DNA from 2 places in the Cloacibacillus sp. genome. Region 2 is predicted to be linked to the other one. Evidence: riboswitches for the same ligand, from Rfam matches in the RefSeq annotation. Region 2 holds a riboswitch; the other holds the start of a gene.
The links. Region 2 has a riboswitch for thiamine pyrophosphate ahead of thiT (energy-coupled thiamine transporter ThiT). Riboswitches for the same ligand answer to the same signal wherever they lie in the genome.

Region 1 (3,568 bases), on a different contig from region 2:
TCATCAACGACCATGACGACTTGAACAGGATCGCGAAGAACGCCGCCGTGAAGCTCTACGGCGAGGAGATACTGACGACGATGCCGCGCCTCACCGGTTCGGAGGACTTCGCCTACTTCATGGAGAAGGTCCCCGGCTTCTACGGCTTCATCGGCGCGCTCAACCCGTCTAAGGGCATCACCTACTCCAACCACAGCGATAAATTCACCGTAGACGAGGATGCGATGCACCGTGGCGCGGCCCTCTACGCGCAGTTCGCAAAAGATTTTACGGATGAAAGGGCGGCGGGATAATGGCTGCCGACATCAAGGCTCTGGCCGCGAAGTACAACGATTATATAGTGGAGAGACGCCGGTATTACCACGCCCATCCGGAGCTTACGGAACATGAGGCGGAGACGACGGAGGCCATCGTAAAGGACCTTGAGGCGATGGGGCTCTCCGTCGAGCGCTTCGACGGCATGTACGGCTGCGTTGCGTCGCTTAAAGGCGCGAAGCCCGGCCCTACCGTGCTGCTGCGGGCCGATATCGACGCCCTTCCAGTGAAAGAGGCGACGGGGCTCCCCTTTGCCTCGCAGAACGAGGGCAGGATGCACGCCTGCGGACATGACGCCCACATCGCGATGCAGCTTGGCGCGGCAAAGATACTGTCGGAGATACGCGACGAACTCCGCGGCACGGTGAAATTCTTCTTCCAGCCGGCCGAGGAATTGGCCCTCGGCGCGAAGGACGCCGTCGCCCGCGGGCTGATGAAGGGCGTAGACGCGGTATACGGAGTGCATGTATGGGGTCAGCTCGACGCCGGAAAGGTGAACATCGAACACGGCGAGCGTATGGCCTCCTGCGACATATTTACGCTGACGGTCAAGGGCGAGGCGAGCCACGGCTCGGCGCCCCACTTGGGACGCGACGCGGTCGCCGCCGCATCCGCCGTCATCATGGCGCTGCAGACGATCGTCAGCCGCGTGAACAACCCGCTCAACTCGCTCGTCCTCACGGTCGGCACCTTCGACGCGGGACAGCGTTTCAACATCATCGCCGATAAGGCCGTCATGGACGGCACGGTGCGTACCTTCGATCCGAAATTTCGCCTGCAAATGGAGGAGATGATCAGAAAGACCGCCGAAGATGTGGCGGCCGGCTACGGTTGCACCGCGGAGCTTGAATACAAATATCTCTGTCCCGCCGTGATAAATTCCGACGAAAAGGTCATGGAGACGGCGCGCGGCGCGGCGGTGAAGCTCTTCGGCGAAGAGGCGCTCGTCCCCTTTGAAAAGCTGATGGGCTCGGAGGATTTCTCCTTCCTCATGGAGAAGGCCCCGGGAGTTTATGGTTTCATTGGCGGACGCAGTGAAAATGTTCCCGGCTCGGGGATGTCCAACCATCACGAATGTTACACGGTCGACGAGAAGATACTCCCGATGGGGGCGGCGCTCGCGGCGCAGTTCGCGGCGGATTTTCTCGCGCAGTAACAATTCTATCTTTAGCCGTACATGAGAGGCCGCCCGCGGGCGGCCTCCTTTTCTATATCGGGCGGCTAAATCGCTTGACTATCCATAGTTGACAAAGATTTCTGTTAATGCTCTAATTAGATAACAATACAGGGGAGCTTGCGAAGCAGGCTGAGAGGAAGTAATCGAACTTCGACCCTTACACCTGATGCGGGTAATGCCGCCGTAGGAAGATAGCATATATGTCTTTTTAGCGGGGGAATGCCGGTTCGGGTGTTCCCCCGCTTATTTATGGAAAGAGAGTGATGGTACGTGGAATATCGGACGCAGATGGAGGCGGCGCGCAGAGGAATCCTCACGAAGGAGATGACTGCGGTCGCGGAGAAGGAGCACATTGAGGCGGGTAAGCTGATGAAGCTGCTGGCGGAGGGGCGGGCGATAATCCCCTGCAACAGGCTGCACACCGTGATCTCGCCGAATGGGTTGGGCTCGATGCTCAGGACGAAGATCAACGTCAACCTCGGCACCTCGCGGGACATGACCGACTTGGAGATGGAATTTCAGAAGGTGCGCAGCGCCGTCGAAATGGGTGCGGAGGCGATCATGGACCTCAGCTCCTTTGGGGATACAAGAAAATTCCGCCGCTGTCTGACGGAAAACTGTCCCGCGATGATCGGCACCGTACCGATTTATGACGCCGTGGTCTATTATAACAAGCCGCTCGCGCAGATAACGGCGGCGGAGTGGATCGACATCGCGCGCATGCACGCGCGGGACGGGGTCGATTTCATGACCGTCCATTGCGGCATCAACCGTGACACGGCGGAAAAATTCAAAAAAAATAGGCGTCTGACGAATATCGTCTCCCACGGCGGCTCGATAATCTTCGCCTGGATGGAGATGACCGGCAATGAAAATCCATTCTACGAACGCTTTGACGAGCTGCTCGACATCTGCCGCGAATATGACGTGACGCTGAGCTTGGGCGACGCCTGCCGTCCCGGCTGTATCGCGGACGCTACCGACGCCTCGCAGATCGGCGAACTGATAACGCTCGGAGAGCTGACAAAACGGGCCTGGGCGAGAGATGTGCAGGTGATGATAGAGGGGCCGGGGCACATGCCGCTGAACCAGATCGCGGCGAATATGGAGATAGAAAAGACCCTCTGCCACGGAGCGCCCTTCTACGTGCTCGGTCCGATCATCACCGACGTCGCCCCCGGCTATGACCATATCACCTCCGCGATAGGCGGCGCGCTGGCCGCCGCGAACGGAGCCGCCTTCCTCTGTTATGTGACGCCCGCCGAACATCTGCGTCTGCCCGGCGTCGACGACATCAAGGAGGGAATAATCGCCGCGCGGATCGCGGCGCACGCCGCCGACATCGCCAAGGGAGTGCCGGGCGCGAAGGACTGGGATCACGACATGAGCCTCGCGCGTAAAAAGCTCGACTGGGAAAAGATGTTCACGCTGGCGATAGACCCGGAAAAGGCGAGGCGCTACCGCGCCGAATCAAAGCCCGAAAGGGAGGATACCTGCAGCATGTGCGGCAACTTCTGCGCCGTCAGAAATATGAACCGCATCCTGGACGGAGAGATCGTCTCTATTTTTGACGAATAGGCATAAGCAAGAGCCGGCGGCTGCCTTGTCCGCCGCCGCGTAGAACGGCAAAATCATCGGTCACCTGCTCCGCCGCGCGGCGGCGAAACTATAAAAAAACCGGCCTGGTTTACTATGGCAAAATAAATTAGTGAATCGGGCCAGTTTTGATACTTCCATTATCAGGAGGAGTCTCCGCGAGATAGGGCTATTCCTCTTCTTCGTCCCCTTCGCGCTCCTCATCCATACGTTGGTTCTCAGCCTCGATCTCCGCCAGATAGAGACGCCAGATCTTCAGCGCGAGATAGGCGCAGAACGTACCGCCGATGAGCCCCGCGGCGATCGGCAGCGGTTTTGGCACGCCCATCGCGTAGCTCCCAAGGCCCCCGAGCGCGTAGCCGTAAGCGATTATTGTGGAAAATGATAAAAACAATACTATCAGTCGTTTACTCATGGGGATATTCTACTTCATTTTTCTGTTATTGTGGCAATATAGCGGACGATTTCCTTCGGGTGGGA
Region 2 (3,568 bases):
TCGAGCGAGCGGCGCACATGTTCTTCCGGAGTGCCGGGCAGCAGCTCCACATGGTTTGGTTCGACTACCTCTTTTATAAGCTCGTCGGGGAGGTTTACTTTAAATTCCCCGCCGCCGTATTTCAATGAATGGCGTGACATATTTTTCGCTTCCCTTCCTGCCCAGGCAGAAAAATTTTTGCGCGTTATATTATACAGCCATCACCGCGCGGTGAAAGAGAGGCTTTACACAATCCGCGCCGGAGATTACGCTTCGTCCCATACCCAGTAAAAACCGAGCAGGCCGCTTTCGCAGCCGGCGCGCGCGCGCCGCCCGCCGTCAAGACGGTTGCTTATCGCGTAGGGAAAGCCAAGGCGGAGCACGACCTCGTTAAGGGGCCAGCGGACGCCGGCGATCGATACGCCGGTACAGCTATCGGAAAAAGATAAGAGTGAGAGCGCCTTCGGTCTCCGCGTAAAGGTGAAGGCCGCCTCCGCGGGTCCCTCAATGAGGACCAGCCCCTCCCTCTCGTCGGCGATGCAAAAAGGAACGTGCGGAGAGGAAAAGTTCAAAAAAGAGAGGACTAGGCTCCATAAATGGTCAAATCTGCCGCCCCAGGCGCCCGTTAAAAATATTTTTTTTACCCGATCTTTATTTTTTTCGCGGAAGATATCGAGCGCCAGCTGAAAATCGGTCAGGTCTTTTTCGCTCTGATACCTCTCTATGGGAACACCGTTATCCTCCGCCCAGCGCCAGCTTTCGGCGGAGGCGCTGTCGCAGTCGCCGATAAGACGCCGAGGGATGATCCCCGCGCGGCGGCAGGCCTCTATCCCCCGGTCGACCGCCCACACCTCGCCGCGGAAAGCAAGCTCCGAGAGCCAAAGGGGCGAAGGCTCCCTGCCGCCAAGCACCATCAGAGCGGAATCCACTCCCGTCCCATTATCCTGCTCTATCGTCACCTGCGGCAGTCTTGTCGTCTCCATACGGCGGCCCCCTCCTTTACCTGAATTTTTCCAGCCTCGGCATTATTATATATACGAGCACCATCAGAATGGCAGTCTCGGGAAGTACGCTGCTCCCGTTGTAGAGTATCGAATAGAGCCAGATATTGGTCCCCTCCGGCGCGTAAGAGGCGAAAAATACGACGCCCGAAAGCACCGCCGCGGCAAAGTTCGCGAAACAGGCGCAAAGCACGCCGAGCCATTTTTCCCGCGGGAAGAATCCCGCGATCCCGATCAGCCCGCTGGCAACGGGATAGTCAAGCAGCGCCTGGAGCGGATGCACCACGTAGCCGCCGAGCATAAGACGCAGAAGCCCCGTGACCACGCCGACGAATATTCCGTAGCGCCAGCCGTTCCTGAACGCGAAAATCAGCAGCGGCAGCAGCGTGAGGCTCACGGAGCCGCCCTGCGGCATCGAGAAAAGTTTGAAATAAGAGAGCACCACGGCAAGAGCGATGGAGAGGGCCCCCTCGACGAGTATCCTAAGCGGTATTTTCATTGCTGCATCCTCCAGAGGTCATTATTACACCGGAGATGAAAGAAAAGGTAAATGATTTCTCCATCTTCCCTACGACGGCGTTATCCGTATCAGGTTCAAAGGGTCATGACATGCGTCAATTTCTCAGCCTCGCGACTCCCCCGATGTTAAGAATGTTTTAACAACTCGCCCCATCTTTGTCAAGTTGACAGTACCGTTCGTTAGGATGATAATAACTGCGACTCCGGGGGAGCTTAAGAAGCTGAGAGGAAGTTTTTGACTTCGACCCCAGACCTGATCCGGTTAATGCCGGCGTAGGGAGCGAGGCCGAGAAAAGAAAAGATGCCCCGCTCTGATTAGAGCGGGGTTTTTATTTTGAAAAGGGGTATGGCGATGAAATATGGGATATACCGCGGAATAGCGATGACCGTCGCGGGAAGCGATTCCGGCGGCGGCGCGGGGATTCAGGCCGATCTAAAGACTTTCGCGGCTCTGAAGGTCTTCGGGACCTCGGCGATAACGGCGCTCACCGTTCAAAATTCTCTCGGGGTGACCGGCATCCATAACGCGCCGCCGGAGATAATCAAGGCGCAGATACTCGCCGTGGGCAATGATTTCCCGCTCGGCGCGGTCAAGACGGGGATGCTCGGCAACCGCGAAACGATCAGGGCCGTCGCCGAAGGGCTGTCGGAGCTGGGAATAAAAAAGATCGTCGTCGATCCGGTGATGGTGGCCCAGAGCGGGGACTCCCTGCTCGCCGCCGACGCCGTCGAGGCGGTGAAGGAGATCATCGTGCCGTTGGCGTCGATCGTCACCCCTAACCTCCCGGAGGCCGAAAAGCTGACGGGGATGAGGATAGAGAGCGTCGAGGAGATGACGGCCGCGGCGCGCGAGATCGCAAAGCTCGGCTGCGGCGCGGTGCTCGTCAAGGGCGGCCATCTCGCGGGCGAGCCGGAGATCATCACGGACGTGCTGCTCGCGGACGGCAAAATCTCGCTGCTGCAGGACAGAAGGATTGAGACGACGGCAAACCACGGCACCGGCTGTACTCTGAGCTCGGCAATCGCCGCGGAGCTTGCCGCCGGTCTCGGACTTGAGGAGGCGGTGGCACGCGCGCGGCAGTACCTACGGGCGGGACTTCACTACGGGGTGACGGCGGGGCACGGCGCGGGCTGCCTCGGACACGCCGTCACCATGCCGTGGACCGAGATCGTTCATGGCTAGGCCTCTCGTCTACCAGATAACGAACGGCGTCTCCGCGCAGCTCCAGGCCGACTGCGTCGCGCTGCTCGGCGGCGCTTCGATAATGTCGCGCCAGATCGCGGAGGCGGGAGAGATCGCCGCCACCTGCGACGCGCTGCTGATCAACATCGGCACGCCGCCTGACGACGCCCTTGCGCTCTACCGCGCGGCGGCCTCCGCGGCGGCGAAAAACAACGTGCCGATAGTGATAGACCTCGTCGGCTACGGATTTTCAAAATACCGCACGGATATCGCCGACGCGCTGCTCGCCGAATTCCGCTTCTCCGTGATAAAGGGCAACGAGGCGGAGATCGGCGCTCTCGGCGGCAGCGGCGCGGCTCCGCGCGGCGTCTCCTGCGACACGGCGGTAAACGGCGCGGCGCGGCTCGTCGAAGCGTGCGCGAAAAAATACGGCTGCACCGTCTACAGCACCGGAGAGACGGACAACATCTCCGACGGAAGGAACAGCTTCGTCATTGACGGAGGCTCGCCGCTGCTGCGCGGCACCAGCGGGATCGGCTGCGCGCTCGGCAGCGCGACGGCGCTCTACTGCGCGGGGGAAAGGCCGCTGGAGGCGGCGCGGCGCGCACTGAGGCTCTTCCGCCGCGCGGCGGCGGAGGCCGCAGCGGATACGGAGGGCCCCTATTCTTTCAGAATAAAATTCATGGACATGCTTGCTGAATACGGCTCCATATTACGGAATGAGGTGAAATAATTTGGCGGTAGACAGGAAAAGACTCGCGGAACAGCTCCGCCTCTATCTGATCTGCGGCGAGGGCGATACGCCGGACGATGTGCTCGGGAAGACGGCCGCCGCTCTCGAAGGCGGCGTCACAGCGGTCCAGCTGCGCGTAAAGAGCTGGACGGG

Region 1: it holds a riboswitch for thiamine pyrophosphate, as region 2 does, so the genes downstream of both, thiC (phosphomethylpyrimidine synthase ThiC) here and thiT (energy-coupled thiamine transporter ThiT) in region 2, are expected to answer to the same signal.

What each region holds. Positions count from the first base shown of each region.
Region 1 covers NZ_JAJBUX010000078.1:13,542-17,109, reverse strand. Annotated here, with positions in the region: gene LIO98_RS10375 (amidohydrolase) at 1-293, shown strand, start outside; gene LIO98_RS10370 (amidohydrolase) at 293-1,471, shown strand; TPP riboswitch at 1,592-1,700, shown strand; gene thiC (phosphomethylpyrimidine synthase ThiC) at 1,763-3,070, shown strand; gene LIO98_RS10360 (hypothetical protein) at 3,258-3,503, opposite strand.
Region 2 covers NZ_JAJBUX010000030.1:2,677-6,244, forward strand. Annotated here, with positions in the region: gene larA (nickel-dependent lactate racemase) at 1-140, opposite strand, end outside; gene LIO98_RS03835 (thiamine diphosphokinase) at 246-962, opposite strand; gene thiT (energy-coupled thiamine transporter ThiT) at 979-1,479, opposite strand; TPP riboswitch at 1,528-1,631, opposite strand; TPP riboswitch at 1,695-1,797, shown strand; gene thiD (bifunctional hydroxymethylpyrimidine kinase/phosphomethylpyrimidine kinase) at 1,852-2,682, shown strand; gene LIO98_RS03850 (hydroxyethylthiazole kinase) at 2,675-3,415, shown strand; gene thiE (thiamine phosphate synthase) at 3,417-3,568, shown strand, end outside.